DNA from 3 places in the Pantoea eucrina genome. Region 1 is predicted to be linked to each of the others. Evidence: predicted binding sites of a transcription regulator. Region 1 holds the regulator's gene; each other region holds the start of a gene.

Region 1 (5,757 bases):
CCCGCCGCCTGTACCTGAACGTTGACGCCGGGCGCCTGCAGGCTGAAATCTTCCCCCCACAGCGTCATCAGATAGCCCAGCGTATCTGAGCCGGCGCTGCTGAGGTTGCCGGTCAGCATCGCTTTTTGCGCCTGCGCCAGCACAGAGAAGAGCAGCAGAAGTGTGAACAGCAGAGATTTCAGCATGGAGCCGCCGTCAGAGAGAAGAAGAGCGCTATTGTGGCAAGCCTGCGAAAACGGCGCAATGCAGATTACCCCGCCCGCTCCTGCGCGGCCTCTTCCACAATCAGACGCGACGGCAGCAGAAAGCGAAAGCAGGTCTCCTGATGCGGCCAGCTGCTGATCTCCAGCCGCGCACCGTGATGGCTCAGCGCATGCTTGACGATCGCCAGCCCCAGTCCGCTGCCCCCGGTGGCGCGCGACCGCGCTTTATCAACGCGGTAAAAGCGCTCCGTCAGGCGCGGCAGATGCTCTTCGCTGATGCCGGGACCGTTATCGCAGACTTTAAACTCCGCTCCCTGCCGCGTGCGCAGCCAGCTGATATGAATATGCGTGCCTTCCGGCGTGTGGTTAACCGCGTTATAGACCAGGTTCGAGATAGCGCTGCGCAACTGCTCGTCGTTACCCAGTACGCGCAGATGAGGATCGGTATGGAAGTGAACAACATGGCGCCCCTGGCTCAGCGTTTCCGCTTCGCGCTGCAGCAGATGCAGCATGGCCGGTACATCGACCCGCTCTTTGAGATCGAGCGCCGGGGCCGCCTCGATGCGCGACAGCGTCAGCAGCTGCCTGACCAGGCTGTCCATGCGCCGGGTCTGCTCCTGCATCGTGCCCAGCGCTTTGCTGCGCGTGCGCGCATTCATCGCCTCATCGTCCATCATCTCCAGATAGCCCTGCAGCACCGTGAGCGGCGTACGCAATTCATGACTGACGTTGGCAAAAAAGTTGCGGCGGGCACCCTCCAGCTGATGCATCTGGGTCACATCGCGCGCCACCATCAGCCACTGCCCCTCGCTGTAAGGCATCACGCGGAACTCCATGTGCCGCTGATTATTCAGCACCACCGTCAGCGGCCGGGCAAAGTCGCGCTGGCGGATATAGCGGGAGAATTCAGGATAGCGCAGCAGGTTGAGAATATTCTGGCCGTTATCCTCCGGCCAGCGCAGCCCCAGATGCTGCTGAGCGAGGCCGTTGCACCAGAAAATGGTGCCCTCTTCGGTGGTGAGCACCACGGCATCCGGCAGCGACTCCGCGCCGCTGCGAAAACGCCTGATCAGGTTTCCCAGCTCGCGGCGGCGACGGCGGTTACGCAACTGCATCTGGTAGAGGCCATAAAACAGCGGTTCCCAGCTGCCGCGCCCGGTGGGCGGCGTCATTGAGCGGTCGACCCACAGCCAGTGGGAGAGCCGCATCAGATTAGTAAAGTGCCAGGCCAGAACGCCTGAGACGGCTGCCAGCAGCCACCACGGCAGATAACCAAACAGCAGGCCGAACAGCAGCGCAGGCAGACAGGCCAGCGCCAGCTCGGTCAGTAATCGCTTCCAGGAGAGGCGTTCCAGCACGGTAGCAGGCTCCGTTTAGTAGCGGGCAGAGAAACGATACCCTGTTCCGCGTACGGTTTGCACCATACGATCGTGGCCGGAGATTTCCAGTGCTTTACGCAGGCGACGAATATGCACATCTACGGTGCGATCTTCGACATAGACGTTGGTGCCCCAGACGTGGTTCAGCAGCTGTTCGCGGCTGTAGACCCGCTCCGGATGCGTCATAAAGAAATGCAGCAGCTTATATTCGGTTGGCCCCATCTCCAGCGGCGTGGTCTCCGACATCACGCGGTGTGAGGAGGGATCGAGACTCAGCCCCTGCATCTCAATCACCTCTTCGACCGCCATCGGGGAGATGCGCCGCATGACGGCTTTGATACGCGCCATCAGCTCTTTCGGTGAGAACGGCTTGGTGATGTAATCATCTGCGCCCACTTCCAGTCCGCGCACGCGATCCTCTTCCTCACCGCGCGCGGTCAGCATCATGACCGGGATATCGCGCGTCATGGCTTCGCGCTTCAGATGCTTAATAAACTGGATGCCGCTGCCGCCGGGCAACATCCAGTCCAGCAGGATCAGATCGGGCCAGGGTTCAATCAGCCGGCTAATCGCGCTGTCATAATCTTCCGCTTCAATAGGCTGATAGTCGTTCTGTTCCAGCACAAAACATAACATTTCCCGGATGGGCGCTTCATCTTCCACAACCAAAATGCGCTTGGCCATTATTGCTCCTGCGAGTGTGACGGGATGTCACTAGGATATGCGGCGTCATTATGCGTCAGTTTTATGACACTTTTATGAAAAACCCGGCCGGTAAGCAAGAGATAAAAACCACCCTCGCACCGGCAAAAACGTCTTTTTTCCTTTGTGCCCGAAGCCGTTATACTGGCCGCCAGCTTTCAGGCAGGACACCCCATGCGCATTATTCATACCGCAGACTGGCACCTCGGTCAGTTTTTTTACAGCAAGAGTCGCGCCGCCGAACACCAGGCTTTTCTTGACTGGCTGCTCCGGCAAATTGCTGAGCATCAGGTTGATGCACTGATCGTGGCAGGCGATCTGTTTGATACCGGTTCGCCCCCCAGTTACGCCCGTGAAATGTTTAACCGGTTTGTGGTCGCGCTGCAGCCCAGCGGCTGTCAGCTGGTTGTGCTGGCGGGCAATCACGATTCAGTCGCCACGCTGAATGAGTCGCGCGAACTGCTGGCCTGCCTTAACACCCGGGTGATCACCAGCGCTACCCCCGGCAGTGAACAGCAGGTGCTGACGCTGACGCAGCGCGACGGATCGCCGGGCGCGCTGCTGTGCGCCATCCCCTATCTGCGCCCGCGCGATATTCTGCGCAGTCGGGCCGGTCAGTCCGGTCGCGACAAGCAGTTATCGCTGCTGCAGGCGATCGAGCAGCATTACCAGCACTGCTATAGCGCCGCCGTGGCAGAAAGAGAACGGCTGGATGAGCCGCTGCCAATCGTCGCCACCGGCCACCTCACTACCGTGGGCGTGACCAAAAGCGACGCGGTACGCGATATCTATATCGGCACGCTGGATGCGTTTCCGGCGCAGGCGTTTCCGCCCGCAGACTACATTGCACTCGGCCATATTCACCGTGCGCAGCGGATTGCCGGCACGGAACATATTCGCTACAGCGGCTCACCGATCCCGCTCAGTTTTGATGAGAGCGGACGTGATAAAAGCGTCTGGCTACTCGATTTTGGCCGCACGCTGGAGAGCGTAACCGCGCTGACCATACCCGCCTTTCAGCCGATGCAGATGCTAAAAGGTTCGATGGCAGAGATTGAGGCGCAGCTGGCACAGTTTGCCCGCTATGAGGGATCGCTGCCGGTATGGCTGGATATCGAGATCACCACGCAGGAGTACCTCACCGATCTGCAGCGGCGTATTGAACAGCTCACGGCCACGCTGCCGGTAGAGGTGCTGCTGGTGCGCCGCAGCCGCGCGCTGCGTCAGCGCAGCCTGGAACGGCTGACAAATGAGACGCTGAGCGAACTGAAAGTCGAAGAGGTTTTTGCCCGTCGCCTGGCACAGGAGTCAGAGCTGGACGCGCAGCAGAGTGACGGACTGACCCGCCTGTTTCGCAGCGCGCTGGCCGCCCTGGAGGATCCATCCGCATGAAAATTCTGACGCTACGTTTTAAAAATCTCAACGCGCTGCGCGGTGAATGGCTGATCGACTTCCGCCAGGAGCCGTTCGCCAGCAACGGTCTGTTTGCCATCACGGGCGCTACCGGCGCCGGCAAAACCACGCTGCTGGATGCGATCTGCCTGGCGCTCTATCACCAGACGCCGCGCCTTGGCGGGCTGTCGCAGAGTGAGAATCAGCTGATGACGCGCGACACCGCCGAGTGTCTGGCTGAAGTCGAGTTTGAAATCAAAGGTGAAGCCTGGCGCGCCTTCTGGAGCCAGAACCGGGCGCGCGGTCAGGCTGACGGCAAGCTGCAGGCGCCGCGCGTGGAGCTGGCGCGGGTCGCTGATAATCAGATCGTGGCGGATAAAGTCGGCGATAAGCTGAAAGCCATAGAGTCGCTCTCCGGGCTCGATTTTGCCCGCTTCACCCGCTCAATGATGCTGTCACAGGGTCAGTTTGCCGCGTTTCTCAACGCCCGGCCCGGCGAGCGTGCCGAACTGCTGGAGGAGCTGACCGGTACCGAAATTTATGGCGATATCTCCATCCATATCTTTGAACGCTGGCGCGCGGCGCGCGGCGCGCTTGAGACGCTGCGCGCCCGTGCCGGCGGCATCGCGCTGCTGGATGAGGCGCAGCGGGCGTCGCTCACACAGCAGCTGGAGACCTTAAGCGCGGAGGAGCGCGCGCTGAATGCACAGCTTACGCAGGCGCAGACGCAGCAGCAGTGGCTGGCGCAGGCACAGCAGCTGACGCAGGAGCAGCAGGACGCTGACGCGGCGCGCCAGGCAGCGGAGCAGGCGTGGCAGCAGGCGTCCGCAGAGCGCCAGCAGCTGGCGCGCGCCGAGCCGGCAGAGAAGCTGCGCGCCGGACTGCAGCTGCGTGAACAGCTGCAGCAGGACAGTGATGCACAGCAGCAGCTGGTCCGGCAGCTACAGGCGCAGCAGCAGCAGGCTGAAACCACGCTGCAGCAGGCGGAACGCGATTATCAGCAGGCGCTGCAGAAGCGCGATGAGGCGGTGGAAGCCGGACAGCAGCTCGAAACGCTGCTGACTGAGCAGGTGCTGCCGCTCGATCAGCAGATAGCGCGCACCGCGCAGCAGCTGAGTGAACAGCAGCAGCAGCTGACGCAGCAGCAGCAGGCGGTCGCCCGCAGCGAACAGGCGCTGCAGCAGCAGCAACAGGTGAGTGAACGCTTACAGCTACAGCTGGCTGAACAGCAGGCGTGGCGCACGCGCGAAGCGGCTACCGCCGGCTGGGGGCCGGAGCTGGCGCGCTGGCAGGCTGATATCGGACACCTTGAGGAGCGTGAACAGGCGGCGACGCAGCTTGCCGGACAGCAGCAGCGGCAGCAGCGGCAGCTGGCGCAGCTACAGCAGACGCTGGCAGCGCGTGAACAGGCGGCTAAGCCATTAGCGCAGGCGGAGACGGAGAGCCGCCAGCAGCGCGAACAGGCTGAGCAGGCGCTGACCTCTCTGGAAAATCAGCAGCGCAGCGCCGATCTGCGCAATGCTCTTGCGCGCTATCAGCAGCAGCGCGCCCCGCGTCAGCAGCTGACGCTGCTGGCCGCGCAGTGGCAATCGCTGCAACCGCAGCGCGTACAGCGGGCTGCCCGGCTGACGCAGCTGCAGCAGAGTTACCTGCAGGGTGAAGAGACACTGCAGAAACTGCGCGACAGCTGGAAGCGCGAGCATCAGGCGCTGCTCGATCTGCGTCACCTGTGCGAACTGGAACGGACCATTGCCCGGCTCTCTGATGAGCGCGCCAGACTACAGCCTGACGCCCCCTGCCCGCTGTGTGGTTCCTGTCAGCACCCGGCGGTAGCGGACTATCAGCAGCTCCGGCCGGATGAGAATCAGCAGCGGCTTACCGCGCTGGAGACGGCAGTGGCGCAGCTGAAAGAGGCGGGCACGGCACAGGGCGAACAGCAGAAACTCTCTCTGCAGCAGCAGCAGGCGCTGGAAGAGGAGCTGGCTGAACTGGATCGCCAGCTGGCCACCATCGATACCAGGTGGCAGGCGCTGTGCACCCCACTGGGGCTGCACTTTACGCCGGCGCAGCATGCAGAGTTC
Region 2 (5,757 bases), 1.0 Mb from region 1:
CCTGCGTGCGCTGCTCTACGTATTGCGCGGCTGCGATCCGCTGTTGTACCAATATGTTGATGGTGCCGGCTTTTTTACGTCTCACGGCCAGCCGGGTAAACAGGTGCGGCTGGTGCGCTATATCTGGTTAAAGCGCTATCTTGACCATCATGACGATGAGTTTATCCGCCGCTGTGAACGGGTGCGCAGTCAGTTTGTACTGACCAGCGGACTCTGTTTTCTGGTCGTGGTGAGCCTGGTGGCGATGGCGATCTGGCAGTAAAGCGACACCGTTATTCCGCGCGCAGGCAATAAAAAAGGGCGACACTGCTGTCGCCCTTTTGCCGGAATAGTGCGGTATCAAATCAGATGCAGCGCAATCCAGTAGAGTCCGCCCGAGAGCAAAATACAGACCGGCAGCGTGAAGATCCACGCCATGGCGATATTTTTGATGGTGCGACTCTGCAGTCCGCCGCCGTCAACCAGCATGGTGCCGGCCACAGAGGAGGAGAGGATATGTGTGGTTGAAACCGGCATACCGGTATAGCTTGCCACGCCAATCGATACGGCGGCAGTCACCTGCGCCGACATACCCTGCGCATAGGTCATGCCTTTCTTACCGATTTTTTCACCGATGGTGGTCGCCACACGACGCCAGCCAATCATGGTGCCGATACCCAGCGCCAGCGCCACGGCCACGATAATCCAGACCGGGGCATACTCGATGGTGCCAAGCAGATCGCCCTTCAGCTTGCTGAGGAAGCGCTTATCATCCGCGCCGGTTTCCGGCAGCTTGGCCGCCTTATCCGCCGTGTCAGAGATGCACAGCAGCAGACGACGCATCTGGCTGCGCTGATCGACAGAGAGCTGATCGTAGCTCTGCAGATTGTTCAGCAGGCCCTGGGCCCGGCCGATAGCCTGCAGCGCACGGGCGCTGTCACAGTGGAACTCCTGCGGACCGCTCGGCACTTCTTCCGGCGTCGGCAGCGCAGGCGGTGCCATCTGCACAATATGCGTCAGCGAATCGCCGTGCTGGCGGTAATACTGCTCCAGATGATTAACCGCATCGCGCGTGCGGGTGATGTCATAACCGGACGCGTTCATATTCACGACAAAACCTGCCGGAGCTACGCCAATCAGCACCAGCATGATCAGACCAATGCCTTTCTGTCCGTCGTTAGCGCCGTGTGAATAGCTGACACCGATGGCCGAAACAATCAGCGCGATGCGCGTCCAGAACGGCGGCTTTTTCTTGCCATCGATCTTTTCACGGTCAGCGGGGGTCATATGAATACGCGCGCGTTTTTTCGTACTGCTCCAGTAGCGGCGCAGCAGGAAAATCAGGCCGCCGGCGATGATCAATCCAATAATCGGTGACAGGATCAGCGACAGGAAGATATTGATCACTTTTGGCAGATTGAGCGCATCCACTACAGAGGTGCCGGTCATCAGCGCATTGGTGAGACCAATACCGATAATGGCGCCAATCAGCGTATGGGAGCTGGAGGCCGGCAGGCCCAGATACCAGGTGCCGAGGTTCCAGATAATGGCAGCCAGCAGCATGGAAAAGACCATGGCGAGGCCGTGCGCCGAACCGACATTCAGGAGCAGGTCGGTAGGAAGCATATGTACGATGGCGTAGGCCACGCTCAGACCGCCGAGCAGCACGCCAAAAAAGTTAAACACACCTGCCATCACCACTGCCAGCTGCGCCCGCATCGCACGGGTGTAGATGACGGTAGCAACCGCGTTGGCTGTGTCATGGAAGCCGTTGATTGCCTCATAAAACAATACAAACAGCAGGGCAAGAACCAATAACAGGCCGGTACTCAGGTCAAGACCAGCAAACAGATGTAGCATAAACGTTACGCCATTTTGGAGGACATGAACGCGGCGCATTATCTGCGACAACGCACTGTATGGGAAAGAGAAATATAGCCTTTTTTTGTCTTAAATTGGTAACTCAGAGGACAAAACAAGGTAAAAGAGCCGAAAAATGAAACAGTTACATTATGACATATTTACGGCATTTTTTTGAAGGTGGCGCAAAAAGCCGCAGATCACTACAATCAGCGCCTTTCGTAATCAGGTGGACATCGCAGTGGAAAAGTTTGACGTTATCGTAATAGGGGCAGGTGCTGCCGGGATGTTCTGTGCAGCGCAGGCGGGACAGCGCGGGCGCCGCGTACTGCTGCTGGATAACGGCAAAAAAGCGGGCCGTAAGATTCTGATGTCAGGCGGCGGCCGCTGCAACTTTACCAATCTGTATACCGAGCCGGCGGCCTACCTGTCGCACAACCCGCACTTCTGCAAATCTGCGCTGGCGCGTTATACCCAGTGGGATTTTATCGATCTGGTCAACCGGTACGGTATCGCGTGGCATGAAAAAACGCTGGGTCAGCTGTTCTGTGATGACTCCGCGCAGCAGATTGTCGATATGCTGCTGAAAGAGTGCGAGGCGGGTGCGGTGACGCTGCGGCTGCGCAGCGAAGTGCTGAGCACGGAGCGTGACGGCGGGGGATTCCGGCTGCAGCTTAATGGCGCAGAAGTATGGGCAGAGAAGCTGGTGATCGCCAGCGGCGGGCTGTCGATGCCGGGGCTGGGTGCGTCGCCGTTTGGTTACAAAGTGGCGGAGCAGTTTGGTCTGCGCGTCTACCCGACCCGCGCCGGACTGGTGCCGTTTACGCTGCATAAGCCGCTGCTGGAGCAGCTCAGCACCCTGTCGGGCGTCGCGCTGCCGGCCACCATCGAAGCGCAGAATGGCACGCTGTTTAAGGAAGCGATGCTGTTTACCCATCGCGGTCTCTCGGGTCCGGCAGTGCTGCAGATTTCCAGCTACTGGCAGCCAGGCGAGTTTATCAGCGTCAACCTGCTGCCTGCGCTGGCGCTGACCGACTACCTTGATGAGCAGCGCAGTGCGCATCCTAATCTCAGCCTGAAAAACAGCCTGGCGAAAATCCTGCCGAAGCGACTGGTGGAAGTTCTGCAGGCGATGAATTCGATTCCGGATGCCACCCTGAAGCAGCTCAACAGCAAACAGCAGGCTGAACTGGCGCAGTTACTGCACCAGTGGCGGGTACAGCCAAACGGCACCGAAGGTTATCGCACCGCAGAGGTCACGCTGGGAGGCGTCGATACCACCCAGCTCTCTTCAAAAACCATGGAGGCGCGCGATGTGCCGGGCCTCTATTTCATTGGTGAAGTTGCGGACGTGACCGGCTGGCTGGGGGGCTACAATTTCCAGTGGGCGTGGAGTTCCGCCTGGGCCTGCGCCCAGGCGCTCTGAGCATTACCGGCGGCTCAGCAGCAGCTGTCCCAGCAGGCTGTCGCGGTTGACCACGCCATATTTCAGGTTGGTGGCGAGATATTTGCGATCGAAGCCGGTGAGTTTGGTTAACGGCGGCAGCACCTCAGGCAGACGATCGACCATCAGCATGCGGCTCAGCCGGACCGGACGCCACTCGCTCAGGCTTTGATAAAGCAGCGCGCTGGCTTCGCACTTGCGCAGATAAAGATTGTAATGATTGCTTTCGCGCAGCGCCTGCTGCTGCGCCAGATAGACTACCAGATAGTCGGGTGGCGTAATCCCCTGCACCAGGGTGTCATAGTCAGGCTGCGCCAGCAGCTGCCGGAAGAAAGCCTCCGCCCCCAGCGTCACAATCGGGCGGAAATAGTGCAGCCAGCGGCCAATAAAGGCATTGTTCGCCGGAGCCGCAAGAAACCACGACTCAATCACCGGATAAGCCATATCGTGCGTTGAACCGGCACGATAAAACGCAATCAGGTCGTAACGCGAGTCGGCGTTAACGGCCAGCAGCGTATCCAGCGTACGGTTGAGGATAATGGTGGCATCCATCCAGATGCCGCCATAGCGGTAAAGCAGCTCCAGGCGGATAACATCGCTTTTGTGCGACGGACGCATATCGGGATGCGTAAACTGCAGGTCCGGCAGATAGTGGGCGAGATTGCGATTGTTAATCACCGTCATCTGGTAACCCGGGTTTTCCCGGACAATTTTATCCACAAAAATCTGCACTTCAGCGGGCAGCGTTTCGCTCTCCCAGTACATCCAGATCTGCTGCGGGATCGGCGTGCCGGTGGCGGGCTGGCTGCACATATCGATATCCTGCTCATCGCGCGGATTATAGCTTGCCAGCTGTTTACGCCGCGTCAGCATCTTCTCTGCCCGCAGACCCAGCGAGACCAGATGGGTTTTAACGTTATTTTTGTTCATGCTTTTTCCTGTCGCAGGCCGTCAGCTATCGCAGTTTTTATGCAGGCAAAAAAACTGGCCCTGTGGCAACGTCCTGAATGCACCCTGAGCGGCGCGAAATGAAGTTTTAAAATTAACAAAGGGCGGGAAGTTGCTCAATCAATAAACCGTAAAACAACAACTTTAAGAGAATCCGCAGAAACCGGCGCGGATGGCTCACGCGTGCGGGTAGCCGGACTGCTAATCTGCTATTATCGCCAGGTTTTTTACTCCGCCGATCCTGTGACACTATGTTAAAAATGAAATTTCTGCTGCCGGTGCTGATTTTGCTGAGCGCAGCCGTATGGTGGCTGATGCCACATTATGATGATGAAGATAAAGCTTATTATATTGCTGTATTCTGTACGCTGACCCACGACGGGCGCGATAACAGCCCGCAGGCGATGCAACAGATTATTGAAGGCGGTAACTCCGATTACGCGCTGCAGAAAATCCGCTTCCAGCCTGGCCTGGCAACCCATCTACAGCAGGTGTGGCAGGATCTGGCCTTGCCGCAGCAGCAGCAGGCGCGTCAGGAGGCGCTGCGCTGCCGGCAGATCATGTCAGCCGTGATGCTGCCGGGTAAGCCAGTGGCATAAAAGCGATTGCGCTTCTCTGCGGCCGGCGCGAAGCGTATTGCCGGCCGATCACAGCGGGTCTTCATCCGGAGAGCCCGGTTTACCCTCCATACGCCGGCAAATCGCACAGGGGTCGTCACTGTTGCGGATATGCGCTTCCGCTTCGTGACTCAACCTGCGCCTGCGGCACTGCAGCGGCGTGCAACCCAGCGTCTGCTTAAACGAACGGGTCAGCGACTGCTGGCTTTCAAAATGGTATTTCAGCGCCAGGCGAATAATCGGCGTGTCGCTGTATTTAAGATCCGCAATACAGTGGGTCAGTTTTTTCCGGCGAATATAACGCGCCAGCGTTTCACTATAATAGCGGGCAAATAATTTCTGCAGATACCATTTCGAATATCCTGATTTCTGTGCAATATCGTCGATGCTCAGGCGCTGCTCCAGATTATCGGTGATCCACTCTTTTATTATGGCGATAACTTGCTGATTATATTTCTGCTTCATGCCGATGTTTTCCCTTCACTCGTTATTATGAAGGTTAATTAAACGGCATAAAATAGCGGCATGCTAAATTATTTTTCTGCTTTTGATTAATATATTCTCATATCAAGAATGGTCTTGTTTTTATATAAATACTTTACCGTTATTTCTGGAAATAACAGAATAAAAGCAGCGTTATTTATTTAAATTTCGATCAGAAAAAGCGGTTCACGTGCTCACGATTATTGTGTAAATCAGCAGCCCGGCGATAGCGACCGCCAGGCTGAAGAGTGCTTATCAGAGCACTTTCTGCTCGGCGAGATCCAGCGCAAAGTAGCTGAATATCAGGTCGGCACCGGCACGCTTAATGGCGCCCAGACTTTCCAGTACGACATTACGCTCGTCAATCGCACCCGCCTGCGCGGCGAACTTGATCATCGCATATTCACCGCTCACCTGGTAGGCAGC
Region 3 (5,757 bases), 810 kb from region 1:
GACCGGAGATATGTTTATTAAGATTTAAATTATCCATGAGTCTCTCCTGAATCAGCCGTAACGACCGGTGATGTAATCTTCAGTCTGCTTCTGTGCGGGTTTGGTAAACAGCGTATCGGTGTCGCTGAACTCAATCAGCTCGCCAAGATACATAAACGCCGTATGATCGGAGCAGCGGGCGGCCTGCTGCATATTGTGCGTCACTATCACCACGGTGTAATCCTGCTTAAGCTCGGTGATCAGCTCCTCAATGCGGCCGGTGGAGATCGGGTCCAGCGCCGAGCAGGGCTCATCCAGCAGCAGCACTTCCGGCCGGATAGCGATACCGCGCGCGATGCAGAGACGCTGCTGCTGCCCGCCGGAAAGACTGTAACCACTCTGATGAAGCTTGTCTTTGGTTTCGTTCCACAGCGCGGCTTTGGTCAGCGCCCACTGCACGCGCTCATCCATATCCGCGCGCGACAGCTTCTCAAACAGGCGCACGCCGAAGGCGATATTGTCATAAATTGACATCGGAAACGGCGTTGGCTTCTGAAATACCATGCCGACGCGCGCGCGCAGCAGGGCGATATCCTGGTGCGACGCGAGAATATTGTCGCCATCCAGCAGGATCTCACCTTCTGCGCGCTGCTCCGGGTAGAGCGAATACATTTTATTGAACGTACGCAGCAGCGTGGATTTACCGCAGCCCGACGGGCCGATAAACGCGGTGACCTGATTGCGGGCAATATCCAGGTTGATATCTTTCAGCGCGTGGAACTTACCATAATGAAAGTTCAGATTACGCACCTGGATTTTACCGGCAGAAGGGGTTGCCATACTCATTGCTCATCTCTCTTATACAGCGCCGCCAGAGCCGCGCCGGAAAATTAGTGTTTGCCTTTGGCGAAGATCATGCGGGCAACAATGTTCAGCAGCAGCACGCACAGCGTAATGATCAGCACGCCTGCCCACGCCAGGCTTTGCCATTCGGCAAACGGGCTCATGGCGAACTTGAAGATAGTGACCGGCAGGTTGGCCACCGGCTGCATCATGTCAGTGCTCCAGAACTGGTTGGAGAGCGCGGTAAACAGCAGCGGAGCGGTTTCACCTGCGATACGCGCAATCGCCAGCAGTACGCCGGTAATGATGCCGGAAACAGACGCTTTCAGCGTGATGGCTGAGATCATCTTCCACTTCGGTGTGCCCAGCGCGTATGCCGCTTCGCGCATGCTGTCCGGCACCAGCCGCAGCATATTCTCGGTGGTACGGATCACAATCGGGATCTGCAGCAGCGCCAGCGCCGCAACGCCTGCCCAGCCGGAGAAGTGCTGCATCTGTGATACCACAATGGTGTAGACAAACAGTCCGACCACGATAGAGGGCGCGGAGAGCAGAATGTCGTTGATAAAGCGGATCACCTCTGCCAGCCAGTTCTTACGGCCATACTCCGCCAGCCAGATCCCGGCCATAATGCCCAGCGGCGTACCGAAAAAGGTGGACCAGAAAATCAGCAGGCCGCTGCCCGCCAGCGCATTTGCCAGCCCGCCGCCGGCGGTGTTGGGCGGCGGCGTTGATTCGGTAAACAGCGACCAGCTCAGCCCGTCGATGCCTTTAGTCACCGTGGTGAACAGGATCCAGATCAGCCAGAAGAGGCCAAACGCCATGGTCAGCAGCGACAGCGTCAGGGCGATTTTATTTTTTGTACTGCGCCACGCCTGCATTTTGCGGCGCGAGGCTTCCAGCTCAGTACGGCTCTGCATTTCAATTGCGGTCATGAACGGGCCCCTTCACTTTTTGCCAGCCGCAGGATCATCAGCTTCGAGATCGCCAGGACGATAAAGGTGATCACAAACAGGATCAGACCCAGCTCCATCAGCGCAGCGACATGCACGCCCGATTCCGCTTCAGCAAACTCGTTAGCCAGCGCTGAGGTGATACTGTTGCCAGGCATAAACAGCGAAGCGCTGTCGAGCTGGTAGGTGTTACCGATAATAAAGGTCACCGCCATGGTCTCTCCCAGCGCCCGCCCCAGTCCCAGCATCACGCCACCGATGACGCCGTTTTTGGTAAACGGCAGCACGATACGCCAGATCACTTCCCAGGTTGTGCAGCCGATGCCATACGCGGACTCTTTCATCATCACCGGCGTCTGTTCAAAGACGTCGCGCATTACCGAGGCGATATAAGGAATGATCATAATCGCCAGGATGACGCCTGCGGCCAGGATACCGATACCAAACGCCGGGCCGGAGAACAGCGTGCCGACGATGGGAATGTTAGCGAGGACGTTGCCAACCGGCGTCTGAAAATATTCGGCAAACAGCGGCGCGAAGATAAACAGGCCCCACATGCCATAAACAATGCTCGGGATGGCCGCCAGCAGTTCAATGGCGGTGCCCAGCGGACGACGCAGCCAGCCGGGTGCCAGCTCGGTCAGAAACAGTGCGATCCCGAAGCTTACCGGTACCGCGATGATTAATGCGATCAGTGAGGTCACCAGCGTGCCGTAAATCGGCACCAGTGCGCCAAACTCTTCGTTTGGTGCATCCCAGGTTTTGGTCCAGAGAAAGGCGAAGCCAAACTTCTGAATGCTGGGCCAGGAGGAGACGATCAGGGAGACAATAATGCCACCCAGCAGCAGCAGGACAATCAGCGCAGAGAGTTTAACCAGCGCGCCAAAAATCATGTCGCCTTGCTTACCCGGTGCTTTGAATGCCGGCTTGGTAGCAGCCATAAAATTCTCGGTTCTCAGAGGATATGCAGGGCGACCAGGCGGCCGCCCCCGGGATACTCAGCCAGTAGCCGAGCCTGACAATGGCTTACTGCCAGAGCGCTTTGCCGCTGCTGTCTTTGATATTCGCTTTCCATGCCGCACGGATCTGCGTCACTACGCTCTCCGGCAGCGCTGCGTAATCCAGCGCCGTGGCGGTTTTGCTGCCGCCTTTATAGGCCCAGTCAAAGAACTTCAGCACTTCTGCGCCCTTCTCCGCATTAGCCTGATCTTTGTAAATCAGGATAAAGGTGGTGGAGGCGATCGGCCACGCGTCGTCACCTTTCTGGAACGTCAGGTCCTGAGCAAACGAGCTGCTCCAGTCAGCGCCTTTGGCGGCGTTGGCAAAGCTGCTTTCACTCGGGGCCACCGGCTTGCCATCCGCATCCAGCAGTTTGGTGTAGGTCAGGTTGTTCTGTTTCGCGTAGGCGTATTCGACATAGCCAATTGAACCCGGCAGACGCTGCACGAAAGCGGCCACGCCATCGTTGCCTTTACCGCCAAGGCCTGTTGGCCAGTTAACGGTGTTGCCTTTGCCTATTTTGCTTGCCCAGTCCGTGTTCACTTTGGTCAGATAGCTGGTAAACACAAAGGAGGTACCGGAGCCGTCAGCGCGGCGCACGACGTTGATATTGGTGTCAGGCAGTTTCAGGTTCGGGTTCAGCTTAGCGATCGCCGGATCGTTCCATTTTTTGATGGTGCCGAGGTAGATGTCACCTACGGTTTTGCCATCGAGCGTCAGCTCGCCCGACTTCACACCCGGAATGTTAACGGCCAGCACCACGCCACCGATAACGGTCGGGAACTGGAACAGGCCATTTTTCTGCAGATCTTCCTCTTTCATCGGCGCATCAGAAGCACCGAAATCCACGGTTTTTGCGATGATCTGCTTTACGCCACCCGAAGAGCCGATCCCCTGATAGTTGATTTTGCTACCGGTGGCCTGCTGATACTCTGCTGCCCACTTGGCATAAACCGGGGCCGGGAAGGTCCCGCCAGCGCCGGTCAGATCGGTGGCGGCAAACGCAGAAACTGCGCTGACGGCGAAAGTGGCGGCGAGGATTCGGGCTACGGTGCTACGCATCAGTGTCATGTTCCCTCCGGGGGAGTATAAATCAGGCTTAACGCCGTTTTAGTTGGAGTCAGTGATTGCTGCTGGAGGGAAAATAGGACAGTTTGATGACAGCGAAATGTACGAAATATGACAGTTTTATGACGAGGATAAAAACCGGGCGGGCCCGTTGCAGGCCCGCCCGGCTTAGCGATTACTCAACGGTAACCGATTTTGCCAGGTTACGCGGCTGGTCCACGTCGGTGCCTTTGATCAGCGCCACATGATAAGAGAGCATCTGCAGCGGCACGGTGTAGAAGATAGGGGCAATCACTTCCTCAACATGCGGCAGTGAAATGATTTTCATCCCTTCACTGTCGCTGAAACCCGCATCGCCATCGGCGAAGACATAGAGCAGGCCGCCGCGCGCGCGCACCTCTTCAATGTTGGATTTCAGCTTTTCCAGCAGCTCATTGTTAGGTGCGACCACGATCACCGGCATATCGGCATCGATCAGCGCCAGCGGGCCGTGCTTCAGCTCACCGGCCGCGTAGGCTTCGGCATGAATATAGGAGATCTCTTTGAGCTTAAGCGCGCCTTCCATGGCGATCGGGTACTGATCGCCGCGGCCAAGAAACAGCGCATGATGCTTGTCAGAGAAATCTTCTGCCAGGCTCTCGATGATCTTATCCTGCGCCAGCATCTGCTCAATACGGCTTGGCAGCGCCTGCAGCGCGTGCACAATCTCATGCTCCGTTTCCGGCTTCATGCCGTGCAGACGACCCAGTTTTGCCACCAGCATCAGCAGTACCGTCAGCTGCGTGGTAAAGGCTTTGGTGGAAGCCACGCCAATTTCCGTGCCCGCTTTGGTCATCAGCGCCAGATCGGATTCGCGCACCAGCGAAGAGCCGGCGACGTTACAGATAGCCAGTGAGCCAAGATAACCCAGCTCTTTGGAGAGGCGCAGCGCCGCCAGCGTATCGGCGGTTTCACCCGACTGCGACAGGGTGATCAGCAGGCTGTTTTTGCGAACTGCGGATTTGCGGTAGCGGAATTCAGAGGCGATCTCAACGTCACACGGGATATTCGCCAGTGATTCAAACCAGTAGCGCGATACCATACCGGAGTTGTAGGAGGTGCCGCAGGCGATGATCTGGATATGCTCTACTTTGCTCAGCAGCGACTCTGCATGCTCACCCAGTTCGCGCAGATCGACAATCCCGTCGTGGAAGCGGCCCGCCAGCGTATTTTTGATAGCGTTGGGCTGCTCGTAGATCTCTTTCTGCATATAGTGGCGATAGATACCTTTATCGCCCGCGTCATACTGCGCGTTTGATTCGATCTCCGCGCGCTGGACCTGATGGCCTTCGCGATCGATGATAGTGACTTCACGGCGGGTAACCTCGGCAATATCCCCCTCTTCCAGGTAAATAAAGCGGCGGGTAACCGGCAGCAGCGCCAGCTGATCGGATGCGATAAAGTTCTCGCCCACGCCACGGCCAATCACCAGCGGGCTGCCGGAGCGCGCGGCCACCAGCACCGACGGATCACGGCTGTCCATGATGACCATGCCGTAAGCACCGCGCAGCTGAGGGATCACGCGCAGAATAACCTCACGCAGCGTGCCGCCCTGCTTCTGCTCCCAGTGCACCAGATGCGCCACCACTTCGGTGTCCGTCTCGGAGGCAAAATGGTAGCCACGTTCGATCATTTGCGCGCGCAGCGGCTCATGGTTTTCGATAATGCCGTTATGCACCACGATGATCTGCTCTGAGACGTGCGGATGCGCATTTGCCTCAGAAGGTTCACCGTGCGTGGCCCAGCGGGTGTGGGCAATACCGGTACCGCCAATCAGCGGCTGCTGATCTGCGGCCTCCGCCAGATTAGCCACTTTGCCAACGCGACGCAGACGCGTCACGTGCCCCTGACGATCGACGACCGCCAGACCGGCTGA

Evidence for each region. Region 1 encodes PhoB, which activates phosphate uptake and scavenging genes when phosphate is short. Its sites were predicted from a motif close to CTGTCATAAAACTGNCNNAT; they were not measured.
Region 2: pitA (inorganic phosphate transporter PitA) is a predicted target of PhoB. The motif match lies at 1,990-2,009, and genes of this name have one in related genera.
Region 3: pstS (phosphate ABC transporter substrate-binding protein PstS) is a predicted target of PhoB. The motif match lies at 3,952-3,971, and genes of this name have one in related genera.

Annotation. Positions count from the first base shown of each region.
Region 1 covers NZ_CP083448.1:787,581-793,337, reverse strand. Annotated here, with positions in the region: gene LAC65_RS03630 (PstS family phosphate ABC transporter substrate-binding protein) at 1-185, opposite strand, end outside; gene phoR (phosphate regulon sensor histidine kinase PhoR) at 251-1,561, opposite strand; gene phoB (phosphate response regulator transcription factor PhoB) at 1,577-2,266, opposite strand; gene sbcD (exonuclease subunit SbcD) at 2,459-3,676, shown strand; gene LAC65_RS03610 (AAA family ATPase) at 3,673-5,757, shown strand, end outside.
Region 2 covers NZ_CP083448.1:3,150,911-3,156,667, reverse strand. Annotated here, with positions in the region: gene uspB (universal stress protein UspB) at 1-262, shown strand, start outside; gene pitA (inorganic phosphate transporter PitA) at 340-1,839, opposite strand; gene LAC65_RS15025 (BaiN/RdsA family NAD(P)/FAD-dependent oxidoreductase) at 2,081-3,265, shown strand; gene LAC65_RS15020 (glycosyltransferase family 32 protein) at 3,269-4,213, opposite strand; gene LAC65_RS15015 (hypothetical protein) at 4,483-4,830, shown strand; gene LAC65_RS15010 (helix-turn-helix domain-containing protein) at 4,879-5,313, opposite strand; gene hemB (porphobilinogen synthase) at 5,587-5,757, opposite strand, start outside.
Region 3 covers NZ_CP083448.1:3,371,008-3,376,764, reverse strand. Annotated here, with positions in the region: gene phoU (phosphate signaling complex protein PhoU) at 1-37, opposite strand, end outside; gene pstB (phosphate ABC transporter ATP-binding protein PstB) at 52-825, opposite strand; gene pstA (phosphate ABC transporter permease PstA) at 870-1,757, opposite strand; gene pstC (phosphate ABC transporter permease PstC) at 1,754-2,716, opposite strand; gene pstS (phosphate ABC transporter substrate-binding protein PstS) at 2,802-3,845, opposite strand; gene glmS (glutamine--fructose-6-phosphate transaminase (isomerizing)) at 4,018-5,757, opposite strand, start outside.